Regions from separate parts of the Nocardia sp. NPDC057668 genome, predicted to be linked through region 1. Evidence: riboswitches for the same ligand, from Rfam matches in the RefSeq annotation. Region 1 holds a riboswitch; each other region holds the start of a gene.

Region 1 (5,281 bases):
CTGCCCTTGGCGATACCGGCCGCGGCCGCCACGTCCTCGATGCGTGAGGCGGCGAAACCCTTGCGGGCGAACACCTTCGCTGCGGCATCGAGGATCTGTTCCCGTCGTGCGGCCTTGTCGACCATCTTCGGCATGCTCTGATTATGAATGACCGGTCAGTCATAAACAACCCCTCGCGCCGGGTTCGCGTGGCGCGTTCGGATGCGGCCTGCCCGTGCGGCGTCGGCTGTCGAGTCGTGAAACATGCTGCGGCACAGATGAATATCGAAACGCGAAAGGCCCGCAGTCGAGACTGCGGGCCTTTCCCGTTCACTCGGCGGCCGAGCGGCCGCGACTGCCGGACGGGCCTCGTGCGACCCGCCCGATCGGCAGCGCGCTGGCCGGTCCGCCGGCGATCACCGGACCGGCTCCGGCCCGCGCGTACCGGCCGGGACCAGCGCACGGGTCCCGTGCGACCCACCCGATCGGCATTCCAGCGGCCGGTCCGCCCGCGATCACCGAACCGGCGCGTACCGGCCGGGGCTAGCGCACCGCCTGTGCCGCCGCGACCATGTTGCGCAGCGACTCCTCCACCTCGGCCGGTCCGCGGGTCTTCAGGCCGCAGTCCGGGTTCACCCAGAGCCGTTCGGCCGGAACGGCTTCCAGCGCCTCGCGCAGCGAGGTGGTGATCTCCTCGACGCTCGGGACGCGGGGGGAGTGGATGTCGTACACGCCCGGCCCGACGCCGAGCGCGAAGCCCGCCGCGTTGAGGTCGTCCAGCACCTCCATGTGCGAGCGCGCCGCCTCGATCGAGGTCACGTCCGCGTCCAACTCGGCGATCGCCCCGATGACCTCGCCGAACTCGGAGTAGCACAGGTGCGTGTGGATCTGGGTGGCGTCGGAGACGCCCGCGGTGGACAGCCGGAACGCCGACACCGCCCACTCCAGGTAGTTCGCCTTGTCTTCCGCGCGCAGCGGCAGCAGCTCGCGCAGGGCGGGCTCGTCCACCTGGATGACCCGGATGCCCGCGGCCTGCAGATCCACCGTTTCGTCCCGGATCGCCAGCGCGACCTGGCGCGCGGTGTCCTCGATCGGCTGATCGTCGCGCACGAACGACCACGCCAGAATCGTCACCGGCCCGGTCAGCATGCCCTTGACCGGCTTGTCGGTGAGCGACTGCGCGTACTCGATCCATTCGACCGTCATCGGCCGGGTGCGGGTGACGTCGCCGAACAGGATCGGCGGGCGCACACAGCGGGTGCCGTAGGACTGCACCCACGCGTTGGCGGTGGAGTGGAAGCCGTGCAGCTGCTCGGCGAAGTACTGCACCATGTCGTTGCGCTCGGGCTCACCGTGCACCAGCACGTCGATGCCCAGCTTCTCCTGCAGCGCGATCACATCGGCGATCTCCGCGCGCATGCGCTCGCGGTACTGCTCCGGGGTGATGTCGCCCTTGACCAGCGCGGCGCGCTCCTTGCGGATCGCCGGGGTCTGCGGGTACGAGCCGATCGTGGTGGTCGGCAGCAGCGGCAGCGGCAGCCGCTCGGCCTGCAGCACCCGGCGCTCGGCCGCGGGGGAGCGGCGGGTCGCCGACTCGCCCAGCGCGGACAGCCGCGCGCGCACGGTGTCGTCGCGCAGGCGCGGATCGGCGGCGCGCGAGGCCAGCGCGGCGCGCGCGGTCGCCAAATCCGCTGCGACGACGGCGGTCCCCTCATGGAGCGCCGTCGCCAGCAGTCGAACCTCGGCGATCTTCTCCGCGCCGAAAGCCAGCCACGACCGCAGCGTGGGGTCGATATCGGATTCCGCGTCCAGCGAATACGGCACGTGCAGCAGCGAACTGGAGGTCGAGACCACCAGCGCGCCGGTGCTGCCCAGCAGCGTGGCCAGGGTGCCCAGCGCCTTGTCCGGGTCCGCCCGCCACACGTTGCGGCCGTCGACCACCCCGGCCACCAGGACCTTGGTTCCGAGGGTGGTCACCGCGGCGACCTCGTCGACGGTCGTACCGGCGACGAAGTCCACGGCGATGCCCTCGACCTCGGTGGAGGCCAGCACCGGAAGTGCCGCGCCCGGGGTGCCGAAGTAGGTCGCCACCAGGATCTTCGGACGGTCCGCCGCGGCGGACAGCTCGCTGTAGACGCGCCCGGCCAGTGCCAGCTCGTCCGCGCTCAGGTCGGTGACCAGCACCGGCTCGTCGAGTTGCACCCAGCCCGCGCCCGCGGTCGCGAGCTGCCGGAGCAGTTCCACGTAGTGCGGCAGCAGCGCGTCGACGCGGGCCAGCGGATCACCCGCGGCGTCCTTGGCCAGCTTCAGGAAGGTCAGCGGCCCGATGACCACCGGGCGCGCGGGCACCCCGAGCTGGATGGCCTCGGCCAGTTCGGTCAGCAGCTTGTCCGGGTGCAGGGAGAACTCGGTCTCGGCGCCCAGCTCCGGAACCAGGTAGTGGTAGTTGGTGTCGAACCACTTGGTCATCTCCAGCGGTTCGACCGTCGCGTTGCCGCGCGCGGCGGCGAAGTACGCGTCCAGCGGATCGTCGATGCCGGCCACCCGGGGCGGCAGCGCACCGAAGAGCACGGCGGTGTCGAGCATCTGGTCGTAGTAGGAGAAGGTGCCGACCGGCACCGAGTCCAACCCGGCCTCGACCGCGGCGGTCAGCTGAGCGGTGCGCAGATCGCGCGCGACGCGCCGCAGCTCGCCGGCGTCGACGCGTCCCGCCCAGTAGGACTCGACGGCCTTCTTGAGTTCACGCTTGGGCCCGATGCGCGGTAGCCCGAGAACCGTTGCGGTGAACGGTGCAGTGCTGGTCACAGGTGTGTCTCCAGTGTTGGAAAGCCACTGGCCACCGCCGCGGGTAGGAATCGAACCCGGGCATCCGAGAGCACGCCGGTACACGGCGTGCGGGAACCGCCGGTCCGTCCACCCAATCCACGAGGCGGAGACCGCCGGATACGGCGTATCCGGCGCATTCGGCAGGTCTTCGGACTCGCGGGCACCGGCCGAATCGGCCGACCTACTGGCCGTCGCTTCCCAGGAGGCTTCCCAGTGCTCATGACGGCGGTCGTTCCTGCATACCGCTGCGGGACAGTCCCGGATTCTCACCGGGTTCCCTCTCACCGAGCCGCCCGAGATCGAGAGGTTCGGCTTCGACGCCGGCCGCGATCGCTGGATCGCACCCGGCGAACCGATTGCCCCGCGAGCATATCGGCACCTCGGGGCCGGTCGGTGCGGGGCGGTCGTTCACTGCCTCGGGTTAGCAAGTCGGCGAATCCGGCGGACCGCGGCGCGCGGACCTCACGATCGGCTATGTGTCCAGGTGATGAACACAAATTCGCAACCGACCGGTATGTGACTGTGAAGATTGCTGCGAACCGTACTTCGATGCTCGTTCGGCTTGCCGGGGCAGGTACCTTAGGCGAATGTTCTCCAAAGTCCTGGTCGCCAACCGCGGCGAGATCGCCATTCGCGCCTTCCGCGCGGCCTACGAACTCGGCATCGGCACCGTCGCGGTATTCCCCTATGAGGACCGCAACTCGGTGCACCGGTTGAAGGCCGACGAGGCCTATCAGATCGGCGAGCCGGGTCATCCGGTGCGCGCGTACCTGTCGATCGAGGAGATCATCAAGGCGGCCAAGACTTCCGGCGCCGACGCGATCTACCCGGGTTACGGTTTTCTTTCCGAGAACCCGGATCTCGCGGCCGCGTGCGCCCGCGAGGGCATCACCTTCATCGGGCCGTCGGCGGAGATCCTCGAATGGACCGGTAACAAGGCCACGGCCATCGCCGCGGCCAAGGCAGCCGGACTGCCCGTGCTGGCCTCGAGCAAGCCGTCCGCGGACGTGGACGAGCTCCTGAAGGCGTCGGAGTCCATGGAGTTCCCGGTCTTCGTCAAGGCCGTGGCCGGCGGCGGCGGGCGCGGCATGCGCCGGGTCGGGGACCCCGCGCAGTTGCGCGAGGCCATCGAAGCGGCTGCGCGCGAAGCGGAGTCGGCGTTCGGCGATCCCACGGTGTTCCTCGAGCAGGCGGTCATCAACCCCCGCCACATCGAGGTGCAGATCCTGGGCGATCAGCAGGGCAACGTCATTCACCTCTACGAGCGCGACTGTTCGCTGCAGCGCCGCCACCAGAAGGTGATCGAGATGGCGCCCGCCCCGAACCTGGATCCCGCATTGCGGGACAAGATCTGCGCCGACGCCGTCGCGTTCGCGAAGCAGATCGGGTACAGCTGCGCGGGCACGGTGGAGTTCCTGCTCGACGAGCGCGGCAACCACGTGTTCATCGAGATGAATCCGCGTATCCAGGTGGAGCACACGGTGACCGAGGAGATCACCGATGTGGATCTGGTGCAGTCGCAGATGCGGATCGCCGCCGGTGAATCGCTGGAAGATCTCGGCCTGAGCCAGGAGTCGATCGTCATCCGGGGCGCGGCGCTGCAGTGCCGCATCACCACCGAGGATCCCGCCAACGGCTTCCGGCCGGACACCGGCCGCATCACCGGCTACCGCTCACCCGGTGGCGCGGGCGTGCGCCTGGACGGCGGCACCAACGTCGGCGCGGAGGTCGGCGCGTACTTCGACTCCATGCTGGTCAAGCTCACCTGCCGGGGCCGGGATTTCCAGACCGCGATGGCGCGCTCGCGCCGCGCGGTCGCCGAGTTCCGCATCCGTGGCGTGACGACCAACATCCCGTTCCTGCTGGCTGTGCTGGACGATCCGGATTTCCGGGCGGGCCGGGTCACCACCTCGTTCATCGACGAGCGCCCGCAGCTGCTCACCCTCAAGAGCTCCGCCGACCGCGGCACGAAGATCCTGAACTACCTGGCCGACGTCACGGTCAACAAGCCGCACGGCTCCCGGCCCACCGCCGTCTACCCGCACGACAAGCTGCCCGCCCTGGACATGACCGTGGCGCCGCCCGCCGGTTCGCGCGATCGGCTCCTGGAGCTCGGGCCCGAGGGGTTCGCGCGGGCGCTGCGCGAGCAGAAGGCCCTCGCCGTCACCGACACGACGTTCCGCGACGCGCACCAGTCGCTGCTCGCCACGCGCGTGCGCACCAACGGCCTGCTCGATGTCGCGGGGCACGTGGCGCGCATGACGCCGGAGCTGCTGTCCATCGAATGCTGGGGCGGCGCAACCTATGACGTGGCGCTGCGGTTCCTGTACGAGGACCCGTGGGAGCGGTTGGCCGCGCTGCGCGAGGCCGTACCGAACATCAACCTGCAGATGCTGCTGCGCGGGCGCAACACCGTCGGCTACACGCCGTACCCCGAAAAGGTAACGCGCGCTTTCGTTTCCGAGGCCACCGCGAC
Region 2 (5,281 bases), 1.5 Mb from region 1:
GGGTGATGCGCCCGGCCAGCGGCCCGGCGCCGAACGCGCTGTCGGGTCCCTGGTAGTCGGGAATGACGATCGCCCAGCCCTGTTGGACGGCGGCCTGCGCGATGACGAACTCCAGCGGCGCGACGATCTGCCCGACCGCGGCCGCGGCGGACCACTGCTGCACCGCGTACGAGGGCGCGCAGTAGGCGGCCAGGGAATCCTCGGCGACCTGCACCGAGACCAGCCTGTCGGGTGCGGACCCGCGCGGCTTGATGACCGTGGCGACCGCCGGAATCGCCTCTCCCCGAGTGTTGTTGGAGCGGAACGAGACCTGCCAGGCGTCGACGTTGAGCGGAATCACCCCGGCGTTGGCCACATTCACCTGCCGGGCGGCGATGACCTCGCCCGGGGCCTTGCTCGCCACCAGCGCGGCCGGCGGATCGTGGAACCCCGGATCGAGCTCGGGGGGCACCGCGAACGCCGGTGCGGGCTGCACCGCGACGGGTGCGGATCCCGCGGGCTCGCCGGACGCGATCGCGGTGGTGAAGGTACCCACCGCCGCCGTGAATGCCAGAGCCACCACGGCCGCCCGGCCAGGTAGCGACGCGCGCAGCGCCATTGGTCGTCTCCATCCGTTTCAATGTGAGACCACACTGACTCACATGGAGGGCAGAGTATCGTCTGCGTCACTATCGAGCAAGGGCTGTCCGAGACAGTTTGCCGAAATTTTTCGGGAGCGGTTGTGCACGGTGCGACGGACATCCGTGACGACCCCGCGGTCCGCGCCGTGCGGCCGGATTCCCCGCGCGCCGAAAAGCTTTGGCACACGGGGAATCCGACCGGCGTCACCGCCGGATCAGATCAGGTTCCAGCTCTCGAGCCCCTGGTACAGCGGAATGTCGCGAGCCAGCTTGCCGACCCGGGCGCGCAGGGCGTCGATGTCGGAGCCGCCCGCGAGCGCGGTGGCGATGATGTCCGCGACCTCCGTGAACTCCGCATCGCCGAACCCGCGCGTGGCCAGTGCGGCCGTGCCGATCCGCAGCCCGGAGGTGACCATCGGCGGACGAGGGTCGAACGGAACGGCGTTGCGGTTCACCGTGATTCCGATCTCGTGCAGCAGATCCTCGCCCTGCTGACCGTCGAGCTCGGAGTGCCGCAGATCCACCAGCACCAGGTGCACATCGGTCCCGCCGGTGAGCACGGTGATGCCACGCTCGGTCACATCCGCGCCGCTCAGCCGCTCGGCCAGGATCTTCGCCCCGGACAGGGTGCGCAGCTGGCGATCGGCGAACTCCGCGCCCGCGGCGATCTTGAAGGACACGGCCTTGGCGGCGATGGCGTGCATGAGCGGGCCGCCCTGCTGACCCGGGAAGACCGCGCTGTTCAGCTTCTTCGCGAATTCCTGCTTCGCGAGGATGAGCCCGGAACGCGGCCCGCCGAGGGTCTTGTGCACGGTGGAGGACACGATGTCGGCGTGCGGCACGGGGGAGGGGTGCACGCCCGCGGCGACCAAACCGGCGAAATGCGCCATGTCCACCCACAGGTACGCCCCGACCTCGTCCGCGATCTCGCGGAACGCGGCGAAGTCCTGATGCCGCGGGTAGGCCGACCAGCCCGCCACGATCACCTTGGGCCGCGCCTCGAGCGCGATACCGCGGACCTCGTCCATGTCGATCCGATGGTCCCGCTCGCTGACACCGTACGCGTGCACCTCGTACAGCTTGCCCGAGAAGTTCAGCTTCATGCCGTGCGTGAGATGACCGCCGTGCGCGAGGTTCAGCCCGAGCAGCTTCTCGCCCGGGTTCATCAGCGCCATGAGCACCGCGGCGTTGGCCTGTGCGCCCGAATGCGGCTGGACATTGGCGAATTCGGCCCCGAACAGTTCCTTGGCGCGCTCGCGGGCCAGGGTCTCCACCACGTCGACGTGCTCGCAGCCGCCGTAGTAGCGCCGGCCCGGATAGCCCTCGGCGTACTTGTTGGTGAGCACGCTGCCCTGCGCCTGCAGCACCGCGCGCGGCACGAAGTTCTCCGAGGCGATCATTTCCAGGGTGTCGCGCTCGCGGGCGAGTTCGCCCGCCATGGCGGCGGCGAGCTCGGGATCGAGTTCACCGAGCGATTGCGTATCGACCGATGCCGGACGGGTTTTCGAGGTGGTCACGGGAAGCTCCAGGGTGGCGGTGCGAAGGATCGCCGCCCTATCCGCGCGCACGACCGACGCCCGCGCCCGCCGGGCCGGTGCTGATCGGTGATACGCCCGGTCCACGAGGCGACGACCACCGGATACGGCGTATCCGGTACAGCGGGCAGGTCTTCGGACTCGCGGGCACCGGTCCCCGCGCGGGGTCCACCTACTGGCCGTCGCTTCCCGGACCCGGGTCCAGTGCGTGTGACGGCGGTCGTTCCTGCTCACCGCTGCGGGACAGTCCCGGATTCTCACCGGGTTCCCTCTCACCCGTCGGCGTGACCGCCGCTCGGGCTTCGACACTCGCGATGGGTCAGGGGCTCCGTCGGCCACATCGCAAGCGAACCAGCTGCGCCACCAGGATAGGCATCGGTGATCACGCCCGGGCGCCGGGGGCTTCCGGGTGTCCCGGCTCGCCCGCGCCACCGCGCGCGTAGGTTTCCTCGGGTTCGACCGTGATCACGTCGACCACCGCGACCAGACCGGTGGGGACGACCGCGGCGTCGAAGTGCTCGACGGTGGGGACGAACACCGCGCTCGCGCCCGTGCGGGTCACCGCGACCCGCAGGCGATGCACCCATTCCTGGGTATGGGCGTCGAACACCAGGATTTTGGACAGGTCGTACCCGAGCCGGGCGGCGGCGCTGCGGATCAGGCGCTCGTCCCACGGCTGCCGCACGCCGGAGACGTCCTTGTTCAAGAATCCGAGGGCCTTCGGACTGTCGAACATCACCGGCACCCCCCAACAGCGGCGAAGGGCCGTGGATCCTCGCCGGCGCGCATGCGTTCCATGTCCGATTCCTTCGGTGCGGGAATTCATCGAGTGCGCCTGTCGCGCCGCAGATTCGACAAATCGGACGAACCGCTCCGGCGCTGGTCGCTGTATCCAGCCTGCTCCCGCTACTCCCGGCGGACTCACACAATTTGTGGCAGTCTCGATACCGGGGAACCGCTTGAATCGAGGCCGTGATGAGTGAGGAATCGGCCGGGGTGGGCTCGCGCGTCGCGCAGGGCCGCAAGCTCCGGGGATGGACCCAGGCCCGATTGTCCATGGAGACAGGACTGTCGACCTCGTTGATCAGCGCCGTGGAACAGGGCCGCCGCGCGGCCACCCCGGCCTTCATCGCCGCGAGCGCGAAAGCGCTGCGCACCAGCACCGCCGAACTGCTCGGCCAGCCGTTCGTGCCGACCAGCGTGGAGGACCGGGAGCTGCACGGCGCGATCGCGCTGCTGCGCAACGAACTCGCCGCCTACGACCTGGCCGACTCCGAGATCGAGGTGCGCCCGGTCGCCGCCCTCGCCGCCGCCGCCATCGAGGCCCGCCGCTACCGCCGCGACGCCGCCGCGCCGAAACTGGCCGCGCTGCTGCCCGCCCTGCTCACCGAAACACGAGTTCTGGTGCACCGCAGTCATGGTCACGAGCGCGATCGCGCGTTCGTCGTGCTGGCCGAGCTGTACTACAACGTGCGCAGCCTGGCCCACAAACTCGGCTACATCGACCTGGCCGCCAGCGCCGTCGACCGAATGACGTGGGCCGCCACCGCCAGTGGCGATCCGCTGTGGATCGCGGCCAGTCAGTTCCATCGCGCCAGCCTGCTGACCAACGGCGGCGACTGGAAGACCGCGCTGATCTTCCTGGAGCAGTGCCGCGCCGAACTTGAGGCGGCGTTGCGGGCGGGCGCCGATCGCGACCTCATCGCCTGGGGCGGACTGCATCTGCAATCCGGGCTGGCGGCCGCGCGGGCCGGAAACCGGGATCTGGCCGATTCGCATCTGGCCGAGGCCGAGGCGACGGCCAAGCGCGTCGGGCACGATCGCGACGAGGTCCTGGTATTCGGCCCGACCAATGCCGGCATCTGGTCCGTAGCCCTGGCGGTGGAGTTGATGGATGGCGGAGAAGCGCTGAAAAGAGCTGACGGACTGTACATTCCGCCCGGCACCCCGCGCTCGCGGTCCGGGCACCACTACATCGATCTCGCCCGCGCCTACCTGCTGCACGGCGATCGCGCCATGGTCCTGGACGCGCTGCACACCGCCAAGAACATCTCGCCCTCGCTGACCCGCTACCACCCGATGGTGCACGAGACCATCCGGGTGCTGGCCCGCCAGGATGCCCGCCGCACCGACGGAATCCGCGGGTTCGCGGCCTGGTGCGGGGTCAGCGCCTGAATAGCCCCCGATACACCTGTGCCCGAGTCGCCCCGGAATGTGGGGCGCTCGGGCACAGGCCGTTTCAGTGGTGGAGGGTCAGCGCACCGATCGTCGCGTGACCAGATTGACCAGTAGCAACAGGATGACGGCGCCGCCGAGACAGGTGAAGAAGCTGAACCAGAGGCCGCCGCCCTCGACGTCGACATCGAAGAGCTTGAGCAGGAAGCCGCCGAGCAGGCCGCCGATGACACCGACGACGATGTTGAGCAGGATGCCCTGCTGAGCGTCGGTTTTCATGATCTTGCTGGCAATCCATCCAGCGAGACCGCCAATGATGATCCACCCGAGAATACCCAGACCGAGCATGATTTTCTCCTTCTATCAGCGTCGCCGTAATCGCCGGCGCTCACTTCTTCACATACCCGCCGCCGGGGAAACGATGCGGGGGTACCGCAGAATCCCGGGCGGCGCGCAGAGTTTCAAGCTCCGAGCAGGGGGAATGCCGGGAGCAACAAGATTGCGATCGAAGGAGATGCTCGGTGTCCATCGCGTTGGTAAACCCGGACGGATCAGCGCTGGAATGCGTCGCGGTGGCGTTGGGGTGGGACGCATCGGACCTCGATCTCGTGGTTCCCGTCGACGGCGCCCTCGAACCGGGGGTCAGGGTCGACTTGAACGTTGCGGCACTGCTTTTCAGTGCTGATCAGTTGGTGGACGCCGTGTACTACGGGCAGCTCTCCTCGCGGGACGGTTCGGTCCGGCACACCGGAGACAACCTGACCGGTGAGGGGGCCGGCGACAATGAGGTCATCGTCCTGGACCTGGCTCGCCTGGCCCCGGAGGTCACGTCGGTCATCGTCGTGATCACATCGTACTCCGGACAGAGTTTCGCGAACATCGCAAACGCGTACTGTCGCCTGCTCGATGCCGGAACCGATACCGAGATCCACCGGTACCTGCTCAGCGGCG
Region 3 (5,281 bases), 900 kb from region 1:
ACGTAGTGCCGGGCCGGCCGGGTGGTGTTGAACAGGGTGCGGATGGACTGCTGCGGCTGGTACAGGTCCGGCCCGGTGCCCAGTTCCACGATCTTCTGCTCGGCGATGTCGACGGCGTAGACGCGGGCGATCTTCTCGATCCACTGCCACGGGTGCACGGGCATGTAGTAGTAGCTCGCCGGATCCAGGCCGCGCCCGGTGAGTACCGCGCCGAAGCGGGCCAGGGTGTCCGCGCCCAGTTCGGCGGCGACGACCGAGTCGTAGTCCACGCCCTCGACCGCGGCGAACTCACAGTGCTCGCGCCGGACCGCGACCCAGGTCAGCGCGAACCGCGAACCCCATTCGGGCGCATAGTTCTCCACGTCGTGCGCGCTGAAACCGAGGCGACCGGCGTTGGCCACGATGCACGGGTGCCCCTCGGTCATGGTGCGCTCGATGGTCTGGAAGTCCGCGACCGCCAGCTCCGCCGCCGCGATGCGCCGCTCGTCGGGGCGATTCGCGCTCATGATCAGGGTGTTGGTGAACTCCTCGAGGTATTCCGGCAGCGCGTCGCGCGGAATGCCCAGGGAGCCGCTGAGATCGATGATGAGCTGGGTGGCGTCGATGCGCGCGGACTCGCCGTCGCGGGTGCGGCGCAGCGACGACTCGTCGATGCACCAGCTGTCCAGCGACAGCACCTCGGCGCGGAAACCGTATTCGGTCAGGCCGTCGTCGGAGTGCAGCACGTAGACGCCGGGGGTCAACTCGACCGGATGCACGAACCGTTCGTGGCAGAACTCGGCCAGGATCTTGGTCGCGATTCTGGTCTCGTAGGTCTGCCAGAACGCGGATAGGTGCGCGGAAGCTTCGGGGCTGGTCAAAGCACTACCTTCTCAGGAGTTCGCGAGCTGGAGGTCGGTCGCCAGGGACCGGCCGTTGTCCGTGAGCCGAATGAAGTCGGCGCGGGTGCAGTAGCTCAGGCGGGCGATCTTGTCGGCGACCGGGAAATCACCGACGACCCGGAAGCCGACCGCGGCATTGAGCTTCTGCACGTGCAGATTCCGGTGATCGGGCTCGACCACGACTCGCTCGGCGCCGCACTCGAAGAAGGCGGTGCGCATGATGTGCAGCATGACGTTGCCGGTGAAGCCCGGCAGCCGGCGCTCACTGCTGGAGACCAGCAGGTGCATGCCGATGTCACCGGCCGCGTGCTCGTAGCCGGTGTCCGGCTTGGCCAGATCGCTGGTCTGCGGGTTGTAGAGCTCGAAGAGGAACTGCGGCTCGTCCTCGAACGCGCCGATCCACATGCCGAATCGCGGATCCGGGTCGGACTCGGCGACGCGGATCAGATCCTCGACGTCGGCCGGCGTGCTCTCGAGCATCCCCCAGTACGCCGACTTCGGGTGGATGAGCCACCGGTGCGCGGTCTCGGTGTCACGTTCGATATCGATGGGCCGGGCGGTCAGCTCGTAAACAGCTGGTTCGACAACATCGGTACCCGGACTCGTCTCGGGACGAGCAACCACCATCAGAAACCCTCTCGCAGATCCACATTCGCGAGTTAGGGTAACCTATTTTATTAGGGTGGGCTAACCCGAAAATCGCGACGGGTACCGCGCGACACGCGAGCAATAGCGGCAGGCTTTCAGCATCTGCGGCCGGTCTCGGAACGTAATCGCTGATCAGCACACACTTACGTAGTAAACGTAGCCTAACCTCATCCGATTTAGGTTAGGCTAGCGTAATGCAGATCTCAGAGCCAGCCGGTTGCCGGGCCCGGTCCGGGTTTCCGGACCCGCCGCCGGTTTCTCAGGCGCTGAGCGGAGCCGCGGTCACGCGGTAGCCGAGATTGGTCAGCACCTCGGTCGTCGCCTTCGCGAAATTGAGCGTGATGAAGTGCAGGCAGGGCGCGCCCTCGTCGATGAGGCGCTGCGCCATCTCGGTCGCGATCTCGATGCCCGCGGCGCGCACCGCGGCCTTGTTCTCTTCCGGACCGTCCCCCGCGGCCCGCCGCAGCCGTGCCAGCACCGCCGGCGGGAGTTCGCGACCGGACAGCTCGACCGCCCGCTGCACGGTGCGCAGGGAGGTGATCGGCATCAGCTCGGGAATGATCGGCTTGGCGCCTTCGATCGGGTCGTGCGCGGCCACCCGGTCGCGCAGGCGCAGGTAGTGCTCGACGTCGAAGAACATCTGGGTGATCGAGTAGTCCGCGCCGGCGCGAAGTTTGGCGGCCAGGTGGGCGGTGTCGGTGGCCAGGTCCGGTGAGCGGTGATGCCCCTGCGGGAACGAGGCCACCCCGACCTTGAAGTCACCGAGGTCGCGCACGATGCGCACCAGTTCCTCGGCGTACGCCACCCCGTCGGGATGACGCTCCCAGGCGCCGAGCGGATCGCCCGGCGGATCGCCGCGCAGCACCAGGATGTTGCGAATGCCGCAGTCGGCGTAGGAGCCGACCAGCGCGCGCAGTTCGGCGATGCTGTGCCCGACCGCGGTCAGGTGCGCCACCGGCAGCAGGGTGGTCTGCTGGGCGAGCTGGCCGGTGATGCGGGCGGTGCGGTCCTTGGTGGAGCCGCCCGCGCCATAGGTCATCGAGACGAAGGCCGGATGCATGCGCTCGAACTCGCGGACCGTGCGCCACAGTCGCGCTTCTCCGGCGGCGTCGCGCGGCGGATTGAATTCCACCGAGAAGGGCACCCGCGCCCCGGAATGGATCCGCAGGCTCTGCACGACCGAGGCGCGAGCGGCCGCGAGCGGCGCGACACGGGCGGTCGGGGCGCAGCCGGGCACGGCTGCGAAAGTGTTGTCCGAGTTCGTCATTGGTGAGCTCCATGGTCAGCATGCCGATGGCCACCTCATTGCGAGTGCACGCTGAAGGAGCCCATTGCGCGGCGTCGTGCGACGCCCGGTCCCGCTCGGCGTGCCACCCGATCCACGAGGCGACAACCGCCGGATACGACGTATCCAGCGCAACGGCAGGTCTTCGGACTCGTGGGCATCGACCCGTGACCCGGGTCGGCCCCGGTGCTCGTGCCGGGGCTGGTCCTATCGGCCATCGCTTCCCAGGCATCGCGCCCAGTGCGGAATGACGGCTGTCGTTCCCACTCACCGCTGCGGGACAGTCCCGGATTTCCACCGGGTTCCCTCTCACCCGGGCGGCACGCGAACGCACCACCGGGCTTCGACGCCTTCGGACGGATCAGGGGCTCCTCGATACCGCCTCCGGCGAACCAGCTGCGCAGGCGAATATAGCGAAGTGGTACCGCCGCCGACAACCACACCCCCTCCCCCGCGCGCTCCGGCGCGCCGCGAGCGCGTGTCGCGGGGACGCCGCGCCCGGTCCGCCGCGTAGTCTGCGTCCGGTCCGAAGCCGCTGATCAGACCACTGGAGAAGGCGTGAATTGGGAAGCGTGGCAGGAGAGTTGGGATCGGCAGCAGGAGTTGTACATGCCCGATCGCGAGGAGCGATTCCGGGTGATGCTGGATCTGGTCGAGGCGAGCGCCGGGAAGGCGCCGCGGGTGCTGGATCTGGCTTGCGGGACCGGCACCATCACCCGGCGGCTGTTCGCCCGGCTGCCCGAGTCGAGTTCGGTTGCGGTGGATCGGGATCCGACGCTGCTGGCGATGGCGCGCGGGTCCTTCGCCGATGATCCGCGCGTCAGTTTCGTCGTGGCGGACCTGGAAGATCCGGCGTGGTCGAGTGCGCTGACCGCCGAGCCGTTCGACGTCATCGCGACCGCGACCGCCACGCACTGGATGCAGCCCGACGACCTGGCCAGGCTCTACCGGGACCTGCCGGCGCTGCTGCGCCCGGGCGGGCTGTTCCTCAACGCCGACCACATGCCCGATCCGCGGACCCCGCTGCTGAACGCGCTGGACGAGCGGATTCAGCGCGGGCATCAGGAGCGGGTGCGGGCCGAGGGCGTGCCGGACTGGGAACAGTGGTGGGCCGGAATCGCCGATGATCCGCGGCTGAGCAACGAGCTGGCCGCCAGTCGCGCCATTCTCGACAACCGGCCGCGGGGCGTGCCGCAGACCCTGGACTGGCATCTCGACCACGTCTGGGCGGCGGGGTTCGCCGAAGCCGGGGTCGCGTGGCGCTCGATCACCGACGCGGTGCTCGTGGGCGTGCGCTGAGGCGCGCGGCCGCAGCGGTTTCCGTGCGCGCCTCCCCCGAATTCGTTACCGCGCAATTACGGTTTCCTCACTGTTAGCTCGCGGTGTCTACATCGCGGTGTGCACCCGTTCACATCGAAGGCACGAACGGCATCGAATCGCGCCTTTGCCAGCAAACTTCCAGGACACGCCCGCCGTTCTGTTCATCAGGACAGCGGCGGATCCCGGAGTTAGTATTCCGTCCCGTCGGTAACCCCCAATTTGCCTAATTGAAGGCGGTTTTCATGACAAGTACCGTGCCGCAACCGGTGGCACTGGGCGACGAGGCTGCTCGGACACTCGCCAATGCCACCAAGACCGTTCCGCAGATGGAGTCCATCACCCCGCGGTGGCTGGTCCATCTGCTGAGCTGGGTGCCGGTGGAAGCCGGCATCTACCGGCGCAACCGGGTGACGCACGAGCAGACCGTCGACATCAAGTGCGACAACTACGACGAGTCCCCGCTGCCGGAGACCTTCATCGACTACGAGAAGGATCCGCGCGAGTATCGGCTCAAGGCCGTGCACACGATCCTCGACGTGCACACCCGGGTCTCGGACCTGTATTCCAGCCCGCACGACCAGATCTCCCAGCAGCTGCGCCTGACCATCGAGGCCATCAAGGAGCATCAGGAAGGCGAGCTGATCAACAGCCCCGACTACGGGCTGATCGCCAATACGCCGAAGAAGCAACGGATCTCGACCATCGCGGGCCCGCCCACGCCCGACGATCTGGACAATCTCATCGCCAAGGTCTGGAAGGAGCCCGGCTTCTTCCTCACCCACCCGGAGGGCATCGCGGCCTTCGGGCGAGAGTGCACGCGGCGCGGTGTGCCGCCGCCGACGGTGAGCCTGTTCGGTTCGCAGTTCATCACCTGGCGCGGCATCCCGATCATCCCGTCGGACAAGGTTCCGGTGACCGGCGGCAAGACCAAGTTCCTGCTCATCCGCCCGGGCGCGGAACGGCAGGGCGTGGTCGGGCTGTACCAGCCGGGACTGGCCGGCGAACAGGGTCCCGGCCTGTCGGTGAAGTTCATGGGAATCGACCGCAGTGCCATCGCCTCGTATCTGGTTTCGCTGTACTGCTCCCTGGCGATCCTGACCGACGACGCCGTGGCGGTGCTCGAGGGCGCAGAGGTGAACAGGTTCCA
Region 4 (5,281 bases), 130 kb from region 1:
TCTCATCGACTGGCCCGTGCTCGGCGCGGTGGCCCGCAAGGTCCGCGTCATCCCGATCGAACGCGAACGCCTGCGCGCCCTGCCCGGCGTCATCGCCGAGATCGCCACCCGCCTGCGCGCGGGCGAACGCGTCGGCATCTTCCCCGAGGGCACCACCTGGTGCGGCCGCGCCCACGGTCACCTGCGTCCCGCTCTCTTCCAGGCCGCGGTGGACACCGGCACGCCGGTGCAACCGATCCAGTTGCGCTATCTCGACGCCCACGGCGAGGTGTCCACCGTGCCCGCGTTCGTCGGCATCGACACCATGGCCGACTCGATCCGGCGGGTATTGCGCTCACGCGGCGTCGTCGCCGAGATCACCCTGCGCCCGGTGCTCGCCCCCGGCACGGACCGGCACGACCTGGCCCGCCGCTGCGAACGCGCCATCGCCGACGCGGGTATCGACCGCACCTTCGCCGACCTGGTCCACCTGGCCGAGCACGAGCGCGTCGCGGCCCAGGTGGCGGCGCTGGAGGAACGCCTGCTGCAACCCTCGGCGACCCTGTCCGACCGCGGCTGAGGCGCGTCCGGCCGCCCGGACACGGATTCGACTGTCCCGGAGTCTTGTTCGCGATTCCTGGCGTACATCGCGGAACGCGCCGCATACTACCGCGTACACCGGCGTGTTTCGATGCGCCGGTGTATCGGTAGAGCTCGGTGGACCGGAGGGTCGAAGTGCGGCAGCGGTGGTCGAAGGTGTGTACGGCGGGGGTGGCGGCGGCCTTCTCGTTCGCGACGATGGCGGTGGTGGGGACCGCTCCCGCCGGGGCGGAGACGCCGGGGCTCGGGCCCGAGTTCGAGTTCGGCGTCGCGCAGTCCGGATTTCAGTCCGAGGGGTACAGCGCCGATTCCAATTGGCTGCGCTACGGCGATCAGGGGCGGGTGCGCGAGCCCATCGGGAACTCGGTGGATTTCTTCCACAACTACGCGGCGGACATCGAGCGGGCGCGGGGGCTGGGGGTGCGGATCTATCGCACCTCGGTCGAGTGGTCCCGCGTGGAAACCGCTCCGGGCAGCGACGATTCGGCGGGATGGGCGTTCTACGACGCGGTCATCGCCCGGATCGTGGAATCCGGCATGCGGCCGATGATCACCCTGAACCACTGGGTCCATCCGGGGTGGGAGGTGGATCGCGGCGGGTGGAACCGACCGGAGATGTCCTCGGAGCTGGTCGATTTCGCGCGGCGCGTGGTCGACCGATACTCCTGGGCGCGCCCGTTGTGGATCACCTTCAACGAGCCGACCGAATACGTCCGGCGCGAACTCATGTACGGCGGCCTGCGCCTGGAGAACGCGGGGCGCATGGCGGACGGCATCGTCTCCGCGCACCGGGAGATCTACCGCTACATCCATTCCGTGCAGCCGGACGCCGAGGTGTCCTCCAACCTGGCCTACATTCCCATCCCGGGCGTGCAATCGATGCTGGAGCAGCTCTTTCCGGAGCCGATGCGCGACACCCTGGATTTCATCGGCGTGGATCACTACTACTCGACCTCGATCACCGACCTGTCCGCCGCCTACGGTGCGACGGGTGAATTCTGGAAGAGCACCCAGGCCCCGGAGAGCATCTACTACGTGCTGCGCCACATAGCGTCCCGTTTCCCGGGCAAACCCATCCGCGTGATCGAGAACGGACTGGCCACGGGCCCGAACGGCGTCCGCGACGACGGGTACACGCGCGGGGATCATCTGCGCGACACCGTGTATTGGTTGCAGCGCGCCAAACAGGACGGCGTCGACGTCGTCTCGTACAACTACTGGAGCCTGACCGACAACTACGAATGGGGCGACTATTCGGCCCGCTTCGGCCTGTACACCGTTGACGCCCAGCATGATCCGAGCCTGACCAGGCATCCCACCGACGGCGTCGCCGCCTACCGCGACATCACCGCGCACGGCGGGGTCCCGCGGGGCTACCGGCCGACGCGCGCGCCGGTGACGTGCTCGCTGGTCGCCGTACCGGACAGCTGCGCCGCCCCGGCGGTCGTCGAGTAACCCGCGCGCGGCGGTCGCCGGCCGCCCGATGTGCGTCCCCGCGCGCCCGTTCCGTCCCGTAGGGTCGGTACCCGGCGTAGGGAACACCGGTGTGAATCCGGGGCTGTCCCGCAACTGTCACCGGGGAGCAATCCGCCGAGTAATGGCCACGACCTGCCCAGGTTGGAAGGCCGGCGGGGTGTGTCGATCCGGGAGCCAGGATACCTGCGCCCGCGGTATCGGGATCACACCAACGAGGATTGATGAACAACTACACACCGGGGCGGCCGGTTGCCGGCCGCCGTACATTCCTGTTCGGCAGTGCGGGCGCGCTCGGAGCCGTCCTGCTGGGTACCACCGGCGTCCTGGCGGGCTGCGGCTCGGATACGACCGCGCGGACCGCGGCCTCGGGTCCGCCCCGGCCGGGCGGCCGCCTGCGGACGGTGATCGCGGGGCGCTCGGCGAGCGCGGACGTGCTCGATCCGCATCAGGCCGGCAGCTCGGCCGGCGGCGCGGTATCGAAGAACGTGTGGGACAAACTGGTCGCCTACAACAACGACCTGACCCTGCGGTACCGGCTCGCCGAATCGATCGAGCCCAATGCCGACGGCAGCCAATGGCGTATCAAGCTCCGGCCGGGCGTCGTGTTCAGCGACGGTTCCCCGCTGACCGCGCGCGATGTGCTGTGGAGTTTCCAGCGCATGCTCGATCCGGCGAAGAAGTCCTCCGGTGACCTGTCGGCGGTCGACATGTCGCGCACCCGCGCCGAGGGCGATCTCGTGGTGGCCGTGCAGATGAAAACGCCGCTGGCGGACTTCGGTTCGGTGCTGGCGGGCTGGTACTGCTACATCGTCAAGGACGGCACCGGCGCCATCGACGGCTCGGTGCTGCCGGTGGGCACCGGCCCGTTCGCACTGGTCAAGTGGTCGCCGGGCGACCGGACCCTGTTGCGCCGCAACGAGAAGTACTGGGGCGGGCAGGTGTTCCTCGACGAGGTCGAGATCATCCAGATCGCCGAGACCGAGGCCCGGGTGAACGCCTTCCTGTCCGGGGAAGCCGATGTGGTGCACGAGATCTCGTACCTGCAGGCGCGGAACCTGTCGGGGGACGGCGACATCACGGTCGTGACCCCGCCCGCCGGTCTCATGGGCGCGTTCCAGATGCGGGTGGACACCGCGCCGTTCGACGACGTGCGGGTGCGCCAGGCCATGCGGCTGGCGGTGGATCGTCAGGCGATGGTGGATTCGGTGTACTACGGCTACGCCGAGCTCGGCAACGACATCTACGGCAAGGGTGCGCCGTTCTACAACGACGCTCTGCCCCAGCGCGCCTACGATCCGCAGCGCGCGCGTGAACTGCTGCGCGCGGCGGGCAAGGAGAACCTGACGGTCACGTTGCCGACCGCCGACGGCTTCCCGGGCATGCTGGAATCCGCGACGCTGTTCGCCGAGCAGGCCAAGGCCGCGGGCATCACCATCGAGCTCGAATCGGTTCCCGCCGATACGTACTTCTCACAGGTCAGCGGGAAGGCCGCGCTGTCCCACATCGGCTGGTGGAACTACAGTCTCGACTACTTCTACGGCCAGACCATGACCGGTGACGCGCCCAGCAACGGCACCGGCTGGAAGCGGCCCGGCTGGGACGCCAAGTTCGCGCAGGCGCGCGCGGCCATGGATCCGGCTCGCCGGGCGACGCTGTATCGCGAACTGCAGCAGGAACTCTGGGACGAGGGCGGCTACATCCTGCACAGCTTCGCCAAGCGGCCCGACGCCGCCCGCATCCATGTGGGCGGGGTGCGCGACGGTGTGCCGGGCACCGACGACTGGGCCAACTACGCGACCACCTGGCTGGCCGAGCAATGATTCGGCGGTCGTGATCGCCTATGCCGCCCGGCGGGCCGGCGGCGGGATCGTCGTACTGTTCGTCGTCGCGCTGCTGATCTTCGGGCTGTTCGAGTCGCTGGACTCCGACGCGGCGACGGTCATCCTGTCGCGGGCGGGCGGCGGCGACCCCACGCCCGAGCAATTGGCCACCCTGCGTGCGCAATTGGGACTGGACCGGCCCGCGCCGGTGCGCTTCGCCGAATGGCTGGCCGGGTTCGTGCACGGCGATTTCGGCGACTCCCTCATCTCGGGCAGGCCGGTGGCCGAGGTGCTGCTCGGGCGGGTCGGCAACAGCGTGGCGCTCGCGGCCGTCACCGCGGCCCTACTGATCCCGATCGCGCTCGCGCTCGGTCTGCTGGCCGGTGCGCGGCCGGGGACGCGGACCGATCGGTTGATCAGCGTCGGGTCGCTGGCGGTGGAATCCATGCCCTCCTTCGTATTCGGCGTGCTGCTGGTCGCCACCGTGTCGCTGTCGTTGCGGTTGCTGCCCGCGGTGTCGCTGCTGCCGACCGGTGCGAGCGTGTGGAGCCGGCCGGAGATCCTGGTGCTGCCCGTGATCTGTCTGCTGCTGGGGCTGCTGCCGCACCCGGTGCGGATGGTGCGCGCGCAGACCACCGAGGTCATGGCGAGTCCCTACGTGCAGACGTTGCGGCTCAATGGAATCGGCGGGCCGCGGCTCATGCTGCGCCATGTCGCGCCCAATGCGCTGTCGGCCTCGATTCATCCGCTGGCCGGATCGGTGGTCGGGTTGATCGGCGGTGTCGCGGTGGTGGAGACGCTCTTCGCGTTCCCCGGGCTCTCGCAGGAGTTGTTGCGCGCCATCGAGGCTCGTGACTTCCCGTTCGTGCAATCGGCGGCGGTGCTGCTGGCCGGGGTCGGGATCGGCGTGTATCTGCTGGCGGATCTGCTCACGCTGCTGGTGAGTCCGCGTGCGCGGCACGCGGCGATGGGGGAGCGGGTATGACGGGTCGTCTCCGATCGCTGTGGCTGCTGATTCTGGCGGCGATGCTGCTGCTCGTGGTGCTGGGACCGGTGCTGGCGCCGCATTCCCCGACGGCCTCGGCGGGGCCGCCGTTCCAATCGCCTTCGGGTCGGCATCTGTTCGGAACCGATGTGGTCGGGCGCGATGTGTTCTCGCGGGTGCTGCACGGCGGGCTGCCGCTGCTGGCCATCGCGCTGCCCGCCCTTGTGCTGGCGTACGTGCTGGGTGTGGGGCTCGGCCTGCTCGCGGGCCTGCGCCGCGGCTGGGACCGCTGGATCATGCGGCCGACCGACGCCGTCATCGTGCTTCCCTGGTTTCTGCTGATCGCCGTGATCGCCACCGCCGTCGGGGCGGGACCGGTCGCCATCGCGCTGACCGCGGCGCTGGCGTCGGTGCCGTGGAT

Evidence for each region. A riboswitch is a leader RNA that binds a small molecule or an ion and turns the genes downstream of it on or off. The one in region 1 is predicted to bind cobalamin.
Region 2: it holds a riboswitch for cobalamin, as region 1 does, so the genes downstream of both, glyA (serine hydroxymethyltransferase) here and metE (5-methyltetrahydropteroyltriglutamate--homocysteine S-methyltransferase) in region 1, are expected to answer to the same signal.
Region 3: it holds a riboswitch for cobalamin, as region 1 does, so the genes downstream of both, ACFVBH_RS05660 (methylenetetrahydrofolate reductase) here and metE (5-methyltetrahydropteroyltriglutamate--homocysteine S-methyltransferase) in region 1, are expected to answer to the same signal.
Region 4: it holds a riboswitch for cobalamin, as region 1 does, so the genes downstream of both, ACFVBH_RS10265 (ABC transporter substrate-binding protein) here and metE (5-methyltetrahydropteroyltriglutamate--homocysteine S-methyltransferase) in region 1, are expected to answer to the same signal.

The regions. Positions count from the first base shown of each region.
Region 1 covers NZ_JBHVIC010000001.1:2,102,081-2,107,361, reverse strand. Annotated here, with positions in the region: gene ACFVBH_RS09705 (TetR/AcrR family transcriptional regulator) at 1-134, opposite strand, end outside; gene metE (5-methyltetrahydropteroyltriglutamate--homocysteine S-methyltransferase) at 523-2,784, opposite strand; cobalamin riboswitch at 2,927-3,124, opposite strand; gene ACFVBH_RS09695 (pyruvate carboxylase) at 3,393-5,281, shown strand, end outside.
Region 2 covers NZ_JBHVIC010000001.1:575,567-580,847, reverse strand. Annotated here, with positions in the region: gene ACFVBH_RS02735 (lipase family protein) at 1-598, opposite strand, end outside; gene glyA (serine hydroxymethyltransferase) at 836-2,137, opposite strand; cobalamin riboswitch at 2,264-2,463, opposite strand; gene ACFVBH_RS02725 (hypothetical protein) at 2,538-2,891, opposite strand; gene ACFVBH_RS02720 (helix-turn-helix domain-containing protein) at 3,131-4,330, shown strand; gene ACFVBH_RS02715 (GlsB/YeaQ/YmgE family stress response membrane protein) at 4,409-4,678, opposite strand; gene ACFVBH_RS02710 (TerD family protein) at 4,852-5,281, shown strand, end outside.
Region 3 covers NZ_JBHVIC010000001.1:1,206,664-1,211,944, forward strand. Annotated here, with positions in the region: gene ACFVBH_RS05650 (IucA/IucC family protein) at 1-860, opposite strand, end outside; gene ACFVBH_RS05655 (GNAT family N-acetyltransferase) at 873-1,508, opposite strand; gene ACFVBH_RS05660 (methylenetetrahydrofolate reductase) at 1,789-2,796, opposite strand; cobalamin riboswitch at 2,933-3,167, opposite strand; gene ACFVBH_RS05665 (class I SAM-dependent methyltransferase) at 3,373-4,113, shown strand; gene ACFVBH_RS05670 (family 2A encapsulin nanocompartment shell protein) at 4,377-5,281, shown strand, end outside.
Region 4 covers NZ_JBHVIC010000001.1:2,228,391-2,233,671, reverse strand. Annotated here, with positions in the region: gene ACFVBH_RS10275 (lysophospholipid acyltransferase family protein) at 1-559, shown strand, start outside; gene ACFVBH_RS10270 (family 1 glycosylhydrolase) at 778-2,034, shown strand; cobalamin riboswitch at 2,113-2,240, shown strand; gene ACFVBH_RS10265 (ABC transporter substrate-binding protein) at 2,277-3,875, shown strand; gene ACFVBH_RS10260 (ABC transporter permease) at 3,886-4,860, shown strand; gene ACFVBH_RS10255 (ATP-binding cassette domain-containing protein) at 4,857-5,281, shown strand, end outside.